DNA from 2 places in the Mesorhizobium sp. W050 genome. Region 1 is predicted to be linked to the other one. Evidence: riboswitches for the same ligand, from Rfam matches in the RefSeq annotation. Region 1 holds a riboswitch; the other holds the start of a gene.
The links. A riboswitch is a leader RNA that binds a small molecule or an ion and turns the genes downstream of it on or off. The one in region 1 is predicted to bind cobalamin.
Positions count from the first base shown of each region.

Region 1 (8,848 bases):
CGAGGCCCTGCACCCCGAACAGCGTCGCGCCCTTGTCGAACTGCTCGGCGCCGACTTCGACTTCTCGTCGCTGACCGAGGTCGACGAGGCGATCCGCCGCGATATCGTCGACAATATGCCCAATGAGCAAATTGCCCAGGGCATGCAGGACCTCGATTCCGACGACGCGGTCTACATTCTCGAAGACCTTGAAAAGGAAGACCAGGACGAGATCCTGTCGCAGTTGCCGTTCACCGAGCGGATCAGGCTGCGCCGCTCGCTCGACTACCCGGAAGAGACGGCCGGTCGCCGCATGCAGACCGAGTTCGTCGCCGTGCCGCCGTTCTGGACCATAGGCCAGACCATCGACTACATGCGCGAAGACAAGAACCTGCCCGAGCGCTTCAGCCAGATCTTCGTCATCGATCCAAGCTTCAAGTTGCTCGGCGCCATCGACCTCGACCAGATCCTGCGCACCAAGCGCACGACCAAGGTCGGAGACGTGATGCACGAGACGAGGCACGCCATTCCGGCCACCATGGACCAGGAAGAGGCGGCGCGGGACTTCGAGCAATACGATCTTCTGTCCGCCGCCGTCGTCGACGAGAACGAGCGGCTGGTCGGCGTGCTGACCATCGACGACGTCGTCGACGTCATCCAGCAGGAGGCCGAGGAAGATCTGCTGCGCATGGGCGGCGTCGGCGACGAAGAGTTGTCCGACAGCATTTTTTCGACCTCGCGCTCGCGCGTGCCCTGGCTGCTGGTCAACCTGTTGACGGCGTTCCTGGCGGCGTCGGTGATCGGCCTGTTCGACCGCACCATCGAGCACATCGTGGCACTGGCCGTGCTGATGCCGATCGTGGCCGGCATGGGCGGCAATGCCGGTTCGCAGACCATGACCGTCACGGTACGCGCGCTGGCGACCAGGGATCTCGACATCTACAATGCCGGCCGCATCATCCGCCGCGAAATGGGCGTGGGTTCCATCAACGGCATCATCTTCGCCGTGCTGATCGGCATCGTCGCGGCCGTCTGGTTCCGCGATGCCAATCTGGGCGGCATCATAGCGGCGGCGATGATCATCAATATGTTCGTGGCAGCCCTTGCCGGTATCCTGATCCCGCTATTGCTCGACCGGTTCAAGATCGATCCGGCGGTGGCGTCGGCGGTTTTCGTCACTACGGTCACCGACGTCGTTGGCTTCTTTGCCTTCCTCGGGCTGGCCACCTGGTGGTTCGCTATCCCTTGAGAAAGAGGCGTTGCGGGTTCAATTGACTTTTACGTAAATGTGGTGCGAGGCTTGCGCGGGGTTTCGTGCCGAGTCCGGCTTGGAACGGGGTTGATCGGAATGCGTTGGAAATCCCGGGCGACCGGGCGTTTTCCGATGTTCCGACATTTGGAGCAAAGATGCGGGAATATTATTCGATCACCGAACTGACCCGCGAATTCGACGTGTCGACGCGGACGCTGCGCTTCTATGAGGACGAGGGGCTGGTGCAACCGGTCCGGCGGGGCCGCACAAGGCTGTTTCGCCCATCTGACCGGCATCTGATCCGTCAGATCATGCGCGGAAAACGGCTCGGCTTCTCGATCAACGAGATCCGCGAAATCATCCAGATGTACAAGGAACCGCCCGGCGAGGTCGGTCAACTCAACCTGATGATCAAGCGCATCGAGGAAAAGCGCGAGGATTTGCGCCAGAAGCGCCGCGATCTCGAGGAGACGCTGGCGGAGCTCGACCAGGCGGAGGAGTCTTGCGTCGAGCGGCTGGTGGAGTTGGGGGTAAATACCTGAGCGGATCGTCGAGCGTTTGCGCGCCCGTCGCAAACGTTCGCGATTAGCGGAGCCCTTCCACACTTCGTCATTCTAGGGCGAAGCAGGAGCGAGGCTCCGTCGCGGAGACCCTAGAATCCATTCCGTGACATTGGCCGTGGAGTGCAGCGGTGCAGAATTCTGGACCGTGGCAACTGCTGTACGTCGCGGCATGGATCCTCGGGTCTGTGCTGCGTCGCTACGCTCCTTGCTCCGCCCGTGGATGACGAAGAGATGGGCGTTCGGCTAGTCGCCAAGGCATGCGAACCCTGCCAGCGATCACACCCGCCTCAAATCCACCGGCGCACCCGCTTCGTATAGTCGCGGTACTTCTTGCCGAATTTGGCGAACAGCACCTTCTCCTCGCTCTCGATGGCGACCTTCTGCGTTGCAAAAGCCGCGATCAGGGCCAGCGGCAGGAACCATACGATCCCCGAGACGAAGGCGACGCCGATCAAAAGCAGCGTGTTGGCCAGATACATCGGGTTGCGAGTCACGCCGAACGGGCCGGACGTCACCAGATGATCCGGCACGCCATTGGGGTTCATCGTCGTTTTGGCCCCGATCATGGTGCGGATAGCGGTGAACCAGAGGGCTGCGACGGCAAACAGCACCACAAAGCCGGCGGCAAACAAAAGGTCGCCCAAGAGGTCGCCGATCCAGGGCAGGGGATAGAACAGGCCGAGCGCGATGCTGATGGCAATGGCGGCGATGTAGATCAGCGGCGGCCATGGGATCAGCCGTGGTCTCGGTAGATCGGGTTTTGCCAGCCCGGGTTTTGTGAGCTTGTCGGTCATTGTTGCCCTCCCTGCGTCATCGGACTCTCCTCCGTCCTTGCGGTGCAGATGCCGGCGAGTTCACCGAGATGCGCTTTGAACTCCGGGGTCTGGTCACCATTGTAGAGCCGGTCGAATGCCGCTTCGCTTTGCAGCGTGTCCAGCATGCACACACAATAGCTGGTGCAGAACTCCGTGTCGCGCTGCTGTTCGCAGGATACCTGGCATTCCTTGAGGAAGACTACTTCCCGTGTCTCGACCGGCGCCGGCGCGATCTGCGAGAACAGCCAGACGCAGCCGAACAGCAGCGGCTGGTGGATCAGATAGAAAGCCAGGCTGTGGCGGCCGATGAAGGTGAGCGGCCTGGTCCAGCTTCCTGATCCCAGCGTGGCCAGCCGCGCCAGCAGGCCGGTGGTGGACGCAAACTTTGCCGCGGCGATGCCGAGAAGCACGGCGCCGAACCAGGGAAACAGCGGCACGTAATCGTTGGAGCGCGGGTTGATCGCCGACAGGCCGACCCACCACAGCGCCGGATGATCGAAGGCTTCGGATCGGAAATAGATCGGCCCGGCGATCACCACCGCCGCCACGACAAGCGCCAGCAAGGACGGCAGCCGCAAGAACAAAAGGCCGAGCAGGCTGGCCAGCGCGATCTGATGCAGGATGCCGAAGAAGATGAAGCTGTCCGGCGTGATGAAGTACGTGACCGCCGATATAGCGGCGGCCGCGACGGCGACCATGGCAAAACGTTTCCAGAAGCCGGTCCAGCGGATCTGCCTGCCATGCGCGAGAAACAGGCTGACGCCGACCAGGAACAGGAAGGTCGAGGCGATGCAGCGCGCATAGATCTTCCACCAGCCGACGGCGGTGAGGCCGGGATCGGTGTAGTGGAAATTTTCGAGATCCCAGGTGAAGTGGTAGCTCGCCATGGCGATCAGCGCGATGCCGCGTACGACATCGATGGCGACGATGCGCTTCGGTTGATCTCGCTTCAGTTGATCTCCAGGGGGTGCGGTATGGATGCTCATGGTCTCGCGATCTGATTCAGCCCCAAAGACGACTATCACGGTTGCACCGGACAAAAGAAGGCCGCCCTCTACGCTCCGGGTCGCGCCGTGCGGCTGCATCGCGCGGCGCTTTAGGCCAGAGCCGGAAAGCCTTTGGCCGAATTCGCTTTTTGCCGGGAAGGGGTCGGTTTCCTGTTACCGGCGGAGGAAGCGCCAGCGCAGATTTGGGCTGCGAGTCTGATTTGGGGATCAAATGTCCACCCATGTGCGCCATCCGATCTGGCTGCCAGCCCTGCGTCCGGCGGATGCGCGCACCTTTGCCTCGCTCTATGCGGTCGAATCCTTCGCCCGTGCCACGGTGTCGAGCGTCATCCCGATCCAGGCTTATGAGATTCTGCACAACGAGCAGATCGTCTCGATCCTCTACACCATCGTGGCGCTGCTCGGCCTGTCGGTGACCTTGTTCATGCCGATGCTGATCCGCAGGTTTGACCGGCGCTGGGTCTATACCGCCGGCGCCTGCCTGCTGGCGATGGGCTCGCTGTTCTTCGTCACCCACACGCTTGCCGGGCAACTGGCAGGCATGCTGTGCCGCGTGATGGGGGCGAGCGCCCTGTCGATCACGCTCAACCTCTACATCATGGACCACATCCGCAAGACCGATTTCATGCAGGCCGAATCGCTGCGCATGGCGTGGTCGATGCTGGCCTGGACCGGCGGGCCGACACTCGGCATCTTCCTCTACACACGCTACGGCATCTATGCCGCGCATGGCGCGGTCGCGGTGTTTGCGTTGGCCTTGCTGGCGCTGTTCTGGACCTACAGGCTGGGCGACAACCGGTCGATCCGGCCGGGCAAGACACGGCCGGCCAATCCGCTGGCCAATATCGGCCGCTTCGTAGCACAACCCAGGCTCAGGCTGGCCTGGCTGATCGCCTTCGGCCGCTCCTGCTTCTGGACGACGTTCTTCGTCTACGGGCCGCTGTTCATGGTGATTACCGGCGAGGGCAAGCTTGCCGGCGGCCTGCTGGTTTCGGCCGGCAATGCGCTGTTGTTCATGGCGATCTTCTGGGGCAAAGCGGGAAAACGCTTCGGCGGCCGGCGCACCATGACCTTCGCCTATTTCGCGATGTCGGCGACGCTGCTTGCGGCGGGCGCGGTCGGCACTACCGCGCCGCTGCTTACGGGCTTTTTCCTGCTCTGCGGCGCCTTCTTCACCATCGCGCTCGATGCACTGGGCTCGACCGCCTTCATGCGCTCGGTGCGGTCCTATGAGCGGGCGCAGATGGCCGCGGTCTACCGCACCTATCTCGACTTTTCCGAGCTGACGCCGCCGCTGGTCTATTCGGTGGTGCTGGCGTTTTTCGGCCTCGGCTCGGTGTTCGTGACGCTGGGCATTCTGGCCGCGGTTTGCGGCTTTATCTCCTGGCGCTATCTGCCGAAGTCGCTTTAGTCGCCGATCAGGCGGTTGCCTCAAGCGCTGCATGCCGCTCGCGCACCCAGTTGTGGAAGCGGTGCAGATCGTACTCCTCCGGCATTAGCACGCCGGCCTGGTGGCGCATCGAGCGCAGGCCTTTCTGATTGATCTCGCAGATCGCGGCATCCTCCTCCAGCACCTGGGTGCCGAAGGCGACGACATTGTCGATGTCCGTCTCAGCCAGCGCCTCGGGCGCGAACAGCCACTCGGCGGTGAGTTCGGTCTGTTCGGGACCGAGCGGCATCAGTCGCACCGTCCTGACATAATCGACATGGCCAACGATGAACATCGAGGGCAGGCTGGTGGCATAGGTCTGTCCGGCCGCACGCTCGGCCGGCGTCAGGCCCGGGAAGACCGGGCCATGGGCATGTCCGTCGCGCGACCAGGTCTCGGCGCCGGCGCGCAGGCCACCCGAAAACTCCGGTGCGTCATTGTCGGCATGGCGGACCCAGTCGGGGTCGTCGTGCCGGCTCATCAGGCCGCGGCCGTATATCGGCACCAGCCGAGACAGGTCCTTGTGGACGCCTGGGCAATGCAGGCACTCGTTGAAGTTCTCCCAGAAGATCTTCCAGTTGCAGTTCATCACCTTGCGCAGGACATGGCCTGATACCAGAGTTTCCAGCGGCCAGTTGGCGAGGTCGCCGGATGCGGGATCGAAGGAGGTCCCGGCGGAGCCGGCCGCAGCCTGCTGAAGGTTCACAAAGACAAAGCCGCGCCATACCGACAGCGCCACCCGGTAGAGCGGATGATCTGCCTTGTCGAAACCATCTGGCAGCGATTTCGAGGGAACGCGCACGAGATCGCCGCGCAGCGAGTAGGACCAGGCATGGTAGGGGCAAGTGATGAGCCGCGCTTTCAGCCGGCCCTCGCTTTCCTGGCAAAGCTGCGAGCCGCGATGCCGGCAGGTGTTGTGGAAGGCGCGCAACTCGCCGGTGTCGTCGCGGAGCACGACGATTTCCTGTGTGCCAACGCGGAATGTCCTGAATGCCAAAGGCTGGGCAAGATCGGCCTCGCGGCAGACGAGCAGCCAGCTTTTGTACCAGATGGCGTCGAGATCGCGCTGGTAAGCCTCGCTATCCCAATAGGCCGATGACGGTAGCGTCGGTTCGGCCCGGCTCAGGCCGTTATAGGGGTCGCGCTCGCTCGGGTTGGGATGCATGGCTGGCTTCCTATGAAGCGTCAGCCGACACCCCGGCAGATAGTTTGTCAATCAGAGTGCCGCATTGCCGGTTGCAGGCGCGGCGCATAATCATGTCGTGGACATGGGACATTCGGAAATTGGGGGGATTCGGAAATTGGCCGCACGACAGATGTCGCTTACGCCGGAGCTGGTCGCGCGCTGCTGGCGCGAGATCAGGGACCCCGGGCCGGATCCGGACGCGATGCATCTCGATGACGCCGACTATGACGCGCTGCTGGATGAATTGCAGGTCGAACTCCCGGATAGCGAACCGCTATGGCTGTTCGGCTATGGATCGCTGATCTGGAAACCGGAAATAGATTATGTCGAGGACCGCGTTGCGCTGGCGCGCGGCTGGCATCGGTCCTTTTGCATGAACATGACGCGCTGGCGCGGCACCAAGGACAGCCCCGGCCTGATGATGGCGCTGGACCGTGGCGGACAATGCAAGGGCGTCGCCTTCCGGCTGACCGAAAGTAACCGGCGCGGGCAGTTGGGCCGGCTTTTCCGGCGCGAAGTCACGCTGAAGCCGACAAGCTACCGGCCGCGCATGCTGAAGCTTGCAAGCGAGGCCGGACCGCTCAGGGCATTGGCCTTCGTCATCAACCGCAACGGCCTGACCTATTCAGGGCCGCTCGACGAGGGCAAGGTCGTCGAAAGGCTGGCAACGTCCTGCGGGCACTGGGGGTCGGGCGCCGACTATCTCTACAACACGGTGAAAAACCTTGAAGAGCGCGGCATTCACGATCGCCATCTGTGGCGGCTGCAGCGGCTGGTTGCCGAGCGGATCACCGCGTTGAACCCGTAACGCCGCATGGCGCATTCGCGCTGTTGGCCGGCGGAATTTGGTTTGCCGGATGCGGCCGTTTCAGCCTATAGTCATGCATGTCGTCGGTTCCGTTAGGGACCAAGAGGGAATGCGGTGAGGGCTGACTTGTTGCCCAATGCCGTGGCTGCCCCCGCAACTGTGTGCGGTAGTCCTCTCCAAGCCACTGAGGATTTTTTCCTCGGGAAGGTGGGGAAGGGCGCTGATCCGCGAGCCAGGAGACCTGCCGGCGACAGGGAACTGACTTCGATGCCCTCGGGTGGAGGGCGAAAGGACAAGATATGAATACCGCTTCCGTCTCCCTCGGCGCATCCGTCTCCTCGCAGTCGCGCTTCATGCAGCTCGTGCTTAGCGCGTTTCTGGGCATTTTCGTCGTCGGCGTTGTCGGTTTCTCGCATATCGATGCGGTCCACAATGCGGCGCACGACTATCGCCATTCGATGGCGTTTCCCTGCCACTGACGAGGATCTGACATCATGAACCTGTTTCGCAACGTCGTGTTCATCGCGGCGATCGCAGGGCTCGTGGCGGGTGTCGCTCTCGCCTGCATGCAGGCCTACGCCACCGTGCCGCTGATCCTCAAGGCGGAGGTCTACGAAAAGGCTGGTGGCGGCCATGAGCATCAGCATGCCGCGGCGCCCGCCGCCAACGCTGCGGACACCGATGCCATGAGCACCGCCGCGCCGGCGGAAAATGCGGTGAGCAGCGCAGCCCCGGCTGAAGCAGCCGCGCCGGCGGAGGACGAAGGCTGGGCGCCGGCCGACGGCTTCGAGCGTTTCGCCTTCAGTGTCGTCGCCAATATCGTCACCGGCATCGGCTTCGCGCTGGTCCTGGTGGCGGTTTCCGAGTTCGCCGGCGGCATCGGCAGCTGGCGCCAGGGCGTGTTCTGGGGCTTGGCCGGCTTTGCCGTGTTCACGCTGGCGCCGGGCCTCGGCCTGCCGCCGGAACTGCCGGCAATGCCGGCGGCCGATCTCATGCAGCGCCAGATCTGGTGGTGGGCAACGGTGATGACAACGGCGATCGGTCTTGCCCTTATCACCTTCCGCACGTCGGCGCCCCTGACCGTGCTCGCCGTCGTCCTGATCGTCGCCCCGCATATTGTCGGCGCGCCGCAGCCTGACAGTTTCGTAACGCCGATCCCGGAGGGCCTGCATCATCAGTTCGTGGTGGCGGTGACGCTGACCAATCTGGTGTTCTGGCTGGTGCTCGGCGCAGTTGTCGGCATAGTGCGCGCGCGCTTCGCCGGCACCGCGACCAGCCTGCGCGACAGCTTTGCCTGATCGCAGTTTGACCTTCATCATCGGCGGTGCGCGCTCCGGCAAGAGCGCGCATGCCGAAACTTTGGCGACGGCGTTGCCGCCGCCATGGGCTTATATCGCCACCGCGCTAGCCTATGACGGCGAAATGCGCGAGCGCATCGCGCAGCACCGCTCGCGCCGTGGCGAGGGGTGGGCGACCATCGACGCCCCGCTTGATCTTGCCGGTGCGCTCGAGGCATTGCCGGACAACCAGCCGGTGCTTGTCGACTGCCTGACGCTGTGGCTGACCAATCATATGCTGGCCGATCATGATCTGGAGGGGGAGTGCCGGCGGCTGGCCGATGTGCTTTCGCGGCCGCGCGGACCGTGGTTCGTGGTCTCCAACGAAGTCGGACAAGGCATCGTGCCCGACAATGCGCTGGCACGCCGGTTCCGCGATGCCGCCGGCCGGCTCAACCAGCAGATCGCGGTCGTAGCTGATATGGTGCTTCTGATGGTGGCGGGGCTGCCGCTCAAGGTGAAATGAGATGAC
Region 1 is NZ_JBTTIH010000001.1:1,636,224-1,645,071, forward strand. It holds gene mgtE (magnesium transporter) at 1-1,228, shown strand, start outside; gene ACYG9Y_RS07825 (MerR family transcriptional regulator) at 1,387-1,773, shown strand; gene ACYG9Y_RS07830 (methyltransferase family protein) at 2,082-2,588, opposite strand; gene ACYG9Y_RS07835 (heparan-alpha-glucosaminide N-acetyltransferase) at 2,585-3,595, opposite strand; gene ACYG9Y_RS07840 (MFS transporter) at 3,828-5,027, shown strand; gene ACYG9Y_RS07845 (aromatic ring-hydroxylating oxygenase subunit alpha) at 5,035-6,210, opposite strand; gene ACYG9Y_RS07850 (gamma-glutamylcyclotransferase) at 6,347-7,039, shown strand; cobalamin riboswitch at 7,107-7,302, shown strand; gene ACYG9Y_RS07855 (CbtB domain-containing protein) at 7,339-7,518, shown strand; gene ACYG9Y_RS07860 (CbtA family protein) at 7,534-8,337, shown strand; gene cobU (bifunctional adenosylcobinamide kinase/adenosylcobinamide-phosphate guanylyltransferase) at 8,330-8,842, shown strand; gene cobO (cob(I)yrinic acid a,c-diamide adenosyltransferase) at 8,844-8,848, shown strand, end outside.

Region 2 (8,848 bases), 3.1 Mb from region 1:
CATCGACAATCTGCGCCGGCAAGGACTGGTCCGTCCGTGGCTGTTCGTCGGCCCGGCGATGATCATCCTCACCGTCTACCTGATCTATCCGGTGGTGGCGACGCTCTGGCTGTCCTTCCTCGACCGCGGCGGCCAGCATTTTGTCGGCTTCGCCAACTATGAATGGGCGTTCGGCGACCGCGAGTTCCGCAACTCGATCCTGAATAACATCATCTGGCTCGCGGTGGTGCCCGCCGCCTGCACCTTTCTAGGGCTGATAATCGCCGTGCTCACTGACAAGATCTGGTGGGGCACGATCGCCAAGAGCCTGATTTTCCTGCCGCTGGCGATCTCCTTCGTCGGCGCCAGCGTGATCTGGAAATTCATCTACGAATATCGCGGCGAGGGCCAGACGCAGATCGGTCTGCTCAACGCCATCATCCAGTATTTCGGCGGTCAGCCGCAGGTCTGGATATCGCTGCCGTTCTGGAACAATTTCTTCCTGATGATCATCCTGATCTGGATCCAGACCGGCTTTGCCATGGTCATCCTGTCTTCGGCGTTGCGCGGCATCCCCGAAGAGACGCTTGAAGCCGCGGTCATCGACGGCGCCAATCCGTTCCAGATCTTCTGGAAGATCATGGTGCCGCAGATCTGGGGCACCATCGCCGTGGTCTGGACGACGATCACCATCCTGGTGCTGAAAGTGTTCGACATCGTGCTGACCATGACCAATGGCCAGTGGAACAGCCAGGTGCTGGCCAATCTGATGTTCGACTGGATGTTCCGCGGCGGCGGCGATTTCGGCCGCGGCGCCACCATCGCCATCATCATCATGATCGCGGTCATCCCGATCATGGTCTGGAACATCCGCCAGGCGAACAAAGAGACGGGAGGACATTGAGATGGCCGTCGCGACCGGAAAGTCCTTTGCCAGCCGCTTCGGCGTCCACATCGCCGTGCTTGTCTTCGTCGCCGTCTGGACCGTGCCGACGCTCGGCATCCTGGTCTCGTCGCTGCGCGACAAGGACCAGATCATCGCCTCGGGCTGGTGGAACTCGTTCTCCAGCTCCAGCCAGACTGAAGCCGGCCGCATGCCCCCGGCCTCGGCGCAGGTCGAGAAGGACGGCAAGTTCGTGCTTGCCGGCAATATCTTCGGCGACGGTGCTGCGCGCAACATCAGCGCCTTCGGCGTCAAGTCGGCGGCACCGACGCAATATCCGGCCGGCACCACTGCCGATCTCGGCGACGGCGTGACCTTGCAGCTCAATGCCGACGGAACGTTCGTCATGAGTTCGCCCAAGGCTTTCGAAGGCGACCGTGGCCAGCGCGTCTATTACGCCTCGTCGGCGCCACCGAAATTCACCACCGACAATTACAAGACCGTGCTGTTTTCGGAGGGCATCGGCCGCTCGTTCATAAACTCGCTGACCGTCACCATCCCGGCGACGGTCATCCCGATCCTGATCGCCGCCTTCGCCGCCTATGCATTGGCGTGGATGCGTTTTCCCGGCCGCGCCTTGCTGATCGCCACAATCATCGGCCTGCTGGTCGTGCCGCTGCAGATGTCCTTGATCCCGCTTTTGAAGATCTACAACGGCGTCGGCATCTTCTTCGGTGTGCCGTCGAAAACCTATCTCGGCATCTGGCTGGCGCATACCGGCTTCGGCCTGCCCTTCGCCATCTATCTCCTGCGCAGCTATATTGCCGGCCTGCCGCGCGAGATCATGGAATCGGCGCGCATAGATGGCGCCAGCGATTTCGAAATCTTCGTCAAGATCGTGCTGCCGCTGTCCTTCCCGGTGCTGGCGTCCTTTGCAATCTTCCAGTTCCTGTGGGTGTGGAACGATTTGTTGGTGGCAATGGTTTTCCTCGGTACCGAAGGGGACCAGATCGTGCTGACCGCGAAGCTCAACGCGCTGCTCGGCTCGCGCGGCGGCGACTGGGAAATCCTGACGACATCGGCCTTCGTCACCATTATCGTGCCGCTGATCGTGTTCTTCTCGCTGCAGCGCTATTTCGTCCGCGGGCTGCTGGCCGGCTCGGTCAAAGGAGGTTGAGACTTATGCAAGCCGCTTTGAAGGCGACCTCGAAGCCCGATCTCGCCGTCGATCGCGACTGGTGGCGGGGCGCGGTGATCTACCAGATCTATCCGCGCTCCTATCAGGACTCCAATGGCGACGGCATCGGCGACCTCAAGGGCATCATCCGCAGGCTGCCCTACATCGCCTCGCTCGGCGTCGACGCCATCTGGATTTCGCCCTTCTTCAAGTCGCCGATGAAGGATTTCGGCTACGACGTCTCGGACTATTGCGACGTCGACCCGATGTTCGGGACGCTCGCCGATTTCGACGCGCTGGTGGCGGAAGCCCATCACCTCGGCCTCAAGGTGATGATCGACGAGGTGCTGTCGCACACCGCCGACAACCATCCATGGTTCAAGGAGAGCCGCGGCAGCCGTAGCAATCCCAAGGCCGACTGGTATGTCTGGGCCGACGCCAGGCCGGACGGCACGCCGCCCAACAACTGGCTGTCGATCTTCGGCGGCTCGGCCTGGCAGTGGGACACCAGCCGCCAGCAATATTATCTGCATAATTTCCTGTCCGAGCAGCCGGACCTCAACTTCCACAATCTGGAAGTCCAGGACGCGCTGCTCGACGTCACCCGCTTCTGGCTGGAGCGCGGCGTCGACGGCTTCCGCCTCGACACCATCAATTTCTACTTCCACAGCCAGGGGCTGGAGAACAATCCGCCGCTGCCGCCCGAAGAGCGCAACGACCAGACAGCACCTGCGGTCAATCCCTACAACTACCAGGACCATATCTACGACAAGAGCCGGCCGGAAAACCTTGCCTTCCTCGAACGGTTCCGGGCGCTGCTCGACGAATATCCGGCGGCCGCCGCAGTCGGCGAAGTCGGCGATTCGCAGCGTGGGCTGGAAGTGGTCGCCGCCTACACCGCCGGCGGCAAACGCGTCCACATGTGCTATTCCTTCGATTTCCTGGCGCCGGAAAAGATCAGCGCCGCCAAGGTGCGCCAGGTGCTGGAAGCCTTCGGCAAGGTCGCCAGCGACGGCTGGTCGTGCTGGGCCTTTTCCAACCACGACGTGATGCGTCCGGCCTCGCGCTGGGCCGCCGACGAGGCCGACCCGGCCGCCTATCTGAAGGTTATCTCGGCGCTGCTGATGTCGCTGCGCGGTTCGGTCTGCCTCTATCAGGGAGAGGAGCTTGGGCTGGGCGAAGCCGAGTTGCAGTTCGAGGATCTGCAGGACCCCTACGGCATTCGCTTCTGGCCCGAATTCAAGGGCCGCGACGGCTGCCGCACGCCGATGGTGTGGGATGCAACCGCCAGCAATGCCGGCTTTTCGACGGCCAAGCCCTGGCTGCCGGTGCCGGGCAAGCACTTGTCGCAAGCGGTCAATGTTCAGCAGGGCGACGCGGCCTCGCTGCTCGAGCACTACCGGCGCTTTCTCGGTTTCCGCCGCCAGCATCCGGCCCTGGCCAAAGGCGACATCGAGTTCATCGAAAGCGAGGGCGACACCGTCGCCTTCACCCGCCGTGAGGGCAATGAGCAGATCGTCTGCGTCTTCAATCTGGCCAGCAAGCCGGCCGAGGTCGATCTCGGTGGTCAGGCGCTGCTGCCATTGGCCGGGCACGGTTTTTCGGGACAATCCGGCACAGGTTCCATCCGCCTCGGCGGCTACGGCGCCTGGTTCGGGCGCATCGACTGAGTTTTTGACGAAACTGGATTTTTTGAGGAAATCCAGGTTCTCTAGGGAAATCACTGGGAGGAAATTATGGCCGATGTCACGCTGAGACAGGTGAAGAAATCATACGGCAATCTGCACATTCTCCACGGCATCGACCTCGACATAAAGTCGGGCGAGTTCATCGTCTTCGTCGGCCCGTCGGGTTGCGGCAAGTCGACCTTGCTGCGGTCCATCGCCGGGCTTGAGGAGATCACCTCCGGCGAGCTGAAGATCGCCGGCGAGGTGGTGAACGACGTGCCGCCTTCCAAGCGCGGCATTGCCATGGTGTTCCAGTCCTATGCGCTCTATCCGCACATGACCGTCTACGACAACATGGCCTTCTCGATGAAGATCGGCAAGGAAAGCAAGGCCGAGATCGACAAGCGGGTGCGGCAGGCCGCCGAAATCCTGCAGCTGACCAAATATCTCGACCGCCTGCCCAAGGCGATGTCGGGCGGCCAGCGCCAGCGTGTCGCCATCGGTCGCGCCATCGTGCGCAATCCGAAAGTGTTCCTGTTCGACGAGCCGCTGTCGAATCTCGACGCGGCGCTGCGCGTCGCGACCCGCATCGAGATCGCCAAGCTCAAGGAATCGATGCCTGCCACGACCATGATCTACGTCACCCACGATCAGGTCGAAGCGATGACGCTCGCCGACCGCATCGTCGTGCTGAAGGACGGCCATATCGAGCAGGTCGGCACGCCGATGGACCTCTACAAGAAGCCCGGCAATCTGTTCGTTGCCCAGTTCATCGGCTCGCCGGCCATGAACATCCTGCCGGCGACAATCGACAGGACGGGCAACCCGACAATCGTCAGCCATGTCGGCGGCCGCAAGGCAACGGTGCCGATCGCAACGCCGGCGTCAGCAAAGGGTGCGGCAGTCAGCTTCGGCGTGCGGCCGGAGGATCTGTCGGCCGCCACCGGCGCGGAATATCTTTTCGAGGGCGTGGTGGACTATGTCGAGCAACTCGGCGAGGTGCAGCTTGTCTATGTCGATATCGGCCGCGCCGACCTGCCGTTGGTGACCAAGCTGCCCGGCAATGTCGAGGTCAAGCGCGGGGCAAAGCTGCGACTGACCGCGGATGCCGGGGACCTGCACATCTTCGACGCCGATGGGCACTCCTTCTCGCTCAAGCCGGTGGAAGTGAAGGCGGCTTGAGATAGCTGCGTCGTACAGGCATGAAAAAAGAGCGGCGGGCCAGGCCCGCCGCTCTTTTTTTAAGCTTCGGCTGTTAGTTGTTGCCGAACCGATCCCTGTCGCTGCTCTGAGGAACGAACTTCTGTTGGTCGTTCGACGAGTTCAGCAGCTTGTAGACCGCCGAGTTGGTGCCGGTCGACGAAGTGCGGGTGGTGTCGACGGCAGCGGCCGGCTGGTTGGCGCCATTGGAGCCATAATTGTCGCTGCCGGCAAAGACAGCGCTCGAAACAGCCAGAACGGCTGCGGTGGCAAGAACGATCTTCTTCATTTTAGTCTCCTGAATTTTTCTGATGCCGCCAGCTGCAGCGGATAAGCCCGCCACGTGCTGGAAACCGGCTTTTAGCGGCCGAAAAGGTTACGGTCGGCACCGTGGGCAGGCGCCTGCTCGGCTGGAGCCGACTTCTCAACCGAAGCCGTATGGCCACTATCGGTCGACGTAATCGCAGGCTGGTTGGCGCCGTTCGAACCGTAGTTGTCGCTACCGGCGAAAGCGCTGCCGGAGATGGCCAAAACGGCGGCGGCAGCAAGGATGATCTTTTTCATTTCAAATACTCCTGAATTTTTTGGGATCCCGAGAGCGACGGGTTAGCCGCCCTTCTTTGGTCGGGATCAGCGATTGCCGTAGAGGTCGCGGTCGGCGCCCTGAACGACAGGCTGCTTGTCAGCGTGCGCCGGCTTCTGAATGGAAGCCGTATACGAGCTGTCGACCGAGACGGCTGGCTGGTTCGCACCATTGGAACCGTAATTGTCGCTACCGGCGAAGGCGCTGCCGGTGATCGCCAAAACGGCTGCGGCAGTGAGGATGATCTTTTTCATTTTTAGGACTCCAGTTTGTCTGTCCGTCTAGCGGCGTGTCTTGGGAGGAATTCGCGTCGTTCGGACAGCCCCGATGTGGGAAAGCCATAGGCTGGTTTCCAATCACGAAGTTGTTCCGTGTGGACCACGGTCCTGCACCTTGAAATTGTGCCAGGAAGTTCTTCTATGGTCATTTATCGTATTGTTTTCAGTTGCTTATGTCGAACCGAGTGGTTCGCTCCGGCGTCGGTTTCCGGGCCGTCGTTCACACCGTCCTGCACGCATTGTCAACAGAAACGAACCGTTCGGTTCGATTAGAGATTGCTAATAGTAACTTTTCGATACCGTTGAGCCCTTTTTGCCCCCGATCGGAACTGGATCCGCAGCGATTCGAAACGGCGATGATAGCGCCGCAAGACAGGATCTCAGCCCTTCGGTGGTCGGCGGGGCGTATGCCGCGCGTGTCGCGCCGCATGGATATGATGTCGCTTTCATGCCGACGTCGCGATCGCTGCCGTGATTAGATGATCGCATCTCAGGTGCCGCTTCGTGACGACGCAGCGGAGAATTGGGAAGCCGGTCAGAATCCGGCGCTGCCCCCGCAACGGTGGTGGAGTTGAAGTCGCAACGGGAGACCACTGGGCAAGAGCCTGGGAAGGTGTCGCGATGGTCCGCAAGGACAACTCCAGAGCCCGGAAACCAGCCCGAGATGCATAGACTCGACTGATCGCGGTGGGCGGTCAAGAGGTGGATAGTGCATGTCCGGCGCCGCGCCGGCCTGAGTCCGATCCTTCCTCCATCACCACCAAGTTCAGTCCTTAAACCACGAGGACAGAACTATGGATACGCGCAACGACATGCTGAGGCTCCTGAACGGCCGCAAGCAAGGCTTTTCGCTGGAACAGCCCTTCTACACCGACCCGGACTATTTCAAGCTCGACATGGAGCTCATCTGGTATCGCGACTGGCTGTTCATCGGCCATGATTGCGAACTGCCGAAGCCCGGCAGCTATATCACCGTGCAGATCGGCGATTATCCGGTGGTGCTGGTCCGCGACCAGAAGGGCAACATCAACGCCTTTCACAATTCCTGCCGCCATCGCGGCAGCCGTGTCTGCAACACTGAGAAGGGCATGGCGGCAAAGCTTGTCTGCCCCTATCACCAGTGGACCTACGAGCTTGACGGCCGGCTGCTGTTTGCCCGCCAGATGGCCGACGGTTTCGACAAGAGCCAGTTCGGCCTGAAGCCCGTCGCCTGCGAGAGCGTCGGCGGCTACATCTTCATCTGCCTGGCGAAAGAACCTGCCGACTTTGCGCCGATGCGCGCCATGATAGAGCCCTACCTCAAGCCGCACCGGCTGAATGAAGCCAAGGTCGCCTTCGAGAGCACCATCATCGAGAAGGGCAACTGGAAGCTGGTCTGGGAAAACAACCGCGAATGCTATCACTGCGCCGGCAATCATCCGGAGCTGTGCAAGACATTCCCCGAAGCGCCGACGGTGACCGGCGTGCAGGGCGCCGACAGCGATCCGGAGATGCTGGCGCACTGGGCGAAATGCGAGGCGGCGGGCCTGCCGAGCAAGTTCCGCATCGATCCGGCCGGGCAATACCGCGCCACCCGCGCGCCGCTGCTGCGCGATGCCGTCAGCTACACGATGTCCGGAAAGCGCGCGGTGACGAAGAACCTGTCCGACACTGTTGCCGCCGACCGCATCGGCACCTTGATGCATTACCACTATCCGGCGACCTGGAACCACATACTGATCGACCATGCGGTCACCTTCCGGGTGCTGCCGATCAGCGCCACCGAAACCGCGGTGACGACCAAGTGGCTGGTGCACAAGGATGCGGTCGAGGGGGTCGACTACAACCTTGAGGAGCTCACCCATGTCTGGACGGAGACCAACGACCAGGACCGCCGCATCGTCGAGGAAAACGCCTTTGGCATCCTGTCTCCGGCCTATGAGCCCGGCCCCTATTCGGAGCTGCACGAGGGCGGCGTGATCCAGTTCGTCGAATGGTACGCGGCCTTCATCGGCCCGCGCCTTGCCGAAGGCGGCCGGCCGGCGCTGCGCAGCGTCGCGTGAGCTGGAGCAGGCGAAGAGGGACCAGAGGATGAATGCGATGACGGATCTTGGGCTCTATCGCCATCTCGACCAGATGGCGCCGTGGAACGATAGGCTGCAGGTGCTGGAAGTGATCGGCGTCAGCGACGAGGCGCCCGACGTCAAGACCTTCACCTTCCGCTCCGACAACCAGACCTGGTTCCGCTACAAGCCGGGCCAGTTCCTGACGCTGGAACTGCCGACACCGGACGGGCCGCTGATGCGCACCTACACGCTGTCGTCGTCGCCATCGCGGCCGTTTTCGATCGCGGTGACGATCAAGGCGCAGGCCGGCAGCATCGGCACGCGCTGGATGTTCGACCATCTGGCACCCGGCTCGCACGTCAAGGCCTATGGACCGGCGGGCGACTTCTCGTTGCACAGCCACCCGGCGGCCAAATACCTGTTCATTTCGGCCGGCTCCGGCGTGACGCCGATGATGTCGATGCTGCGCTGGCTGAACGACTGCGCGCCATGGACCGATGTCGGTTTCGTCAACTGCGCGCGGCGTGCCGAAGAGATCATCTTCCGCAAGGAACTCGAACTGCTCGGCGGCCATATGCCCGGCCTGTCGCTCGGCTTCATGATCGAGGAACGTTCCAGCCGCGAGGGCTGGTACGGTCATATGGGGCGCATCGACGCGATCCGGCTGCCCCTGCTGGCTCCGGATTTCCGCGAGCGCGAAATCTTCTGCTGCGGCCCCGATCCGTTCATGCGCGCCGTGCGCGGCATGCTGGATGCCGCCGGCTTCGACATGACGAAATACCATCAGGAGAGCTTTGCCGCGCCTGTGGTGGAGGAAATTCCGGCGCCGTTTGCCTCCCCGGTCGAGGACGGCATCGCTGCACCTGTCGAAGCCGTGACGCCGATCCGCTTCTCGCTTTCGGAGGTCGATGCCGGCTGCGTCGCCGGCCAGACCGTGCTGCAGACCGCGCGCAGCTCGGGCGTGCGGATTCCCGCCGCCTGCGAGTTCGGCCTGTGCGGCACCTGCAAGGTGAAGAAGGTCTCCGGCGAAGTCGAG
Region 2 is NZ_JBTTIH010000001.1:4,773,693-4,782,540, reverse strand. It holds gene ACYG9Y_RS22990 (carbohydrate ABC transporter permease) at 1-883, shown strand, start outside; gene ACYG9Y_RS22985 (carbohydrate ABC transporter permease) at 885-2,039, shown strand; gene bglA (beta-galactosidase BglA) at 2,045-3,709, shown strand; gene ACYG9Y_RS22975 (ABC transporter ATP-binding protein) at 3,776-4,888, shown strand; gene ACYG9Y_RS22970 (DUF680 domain-containing protein) at 4,962-5,195, opposite strand; gene ACYG9Y_RS22965 (DUF680 domain-containing protein) at 5,267-5,470, opposite strand; gene ACYG9Y_RS22960 (DUF680 domain-containing protein) at 5,537-5,743, opposite strand; cobalamin riboswitch at 6,243-6,444, shown strand; gene ACYG9Y_RS22955 (aromatic ring-hydroxylating oxygenase subunit alpha) at 6,562-7,809, shown strand; gene ACYG9Y_RS22950 (FAD-binding oxidoreductase) at 7,847-8,848, shown strand, end outside.
Region 2: another riboswitch for cobalamin. It lies ahead of ACYG9Y_RS22955 (aromatic ring-hydroxylating oxygenase subunit alpha); the one in region 1 lies ahead of ACYG9Y_RS07855 (CbtB domain-containing protein).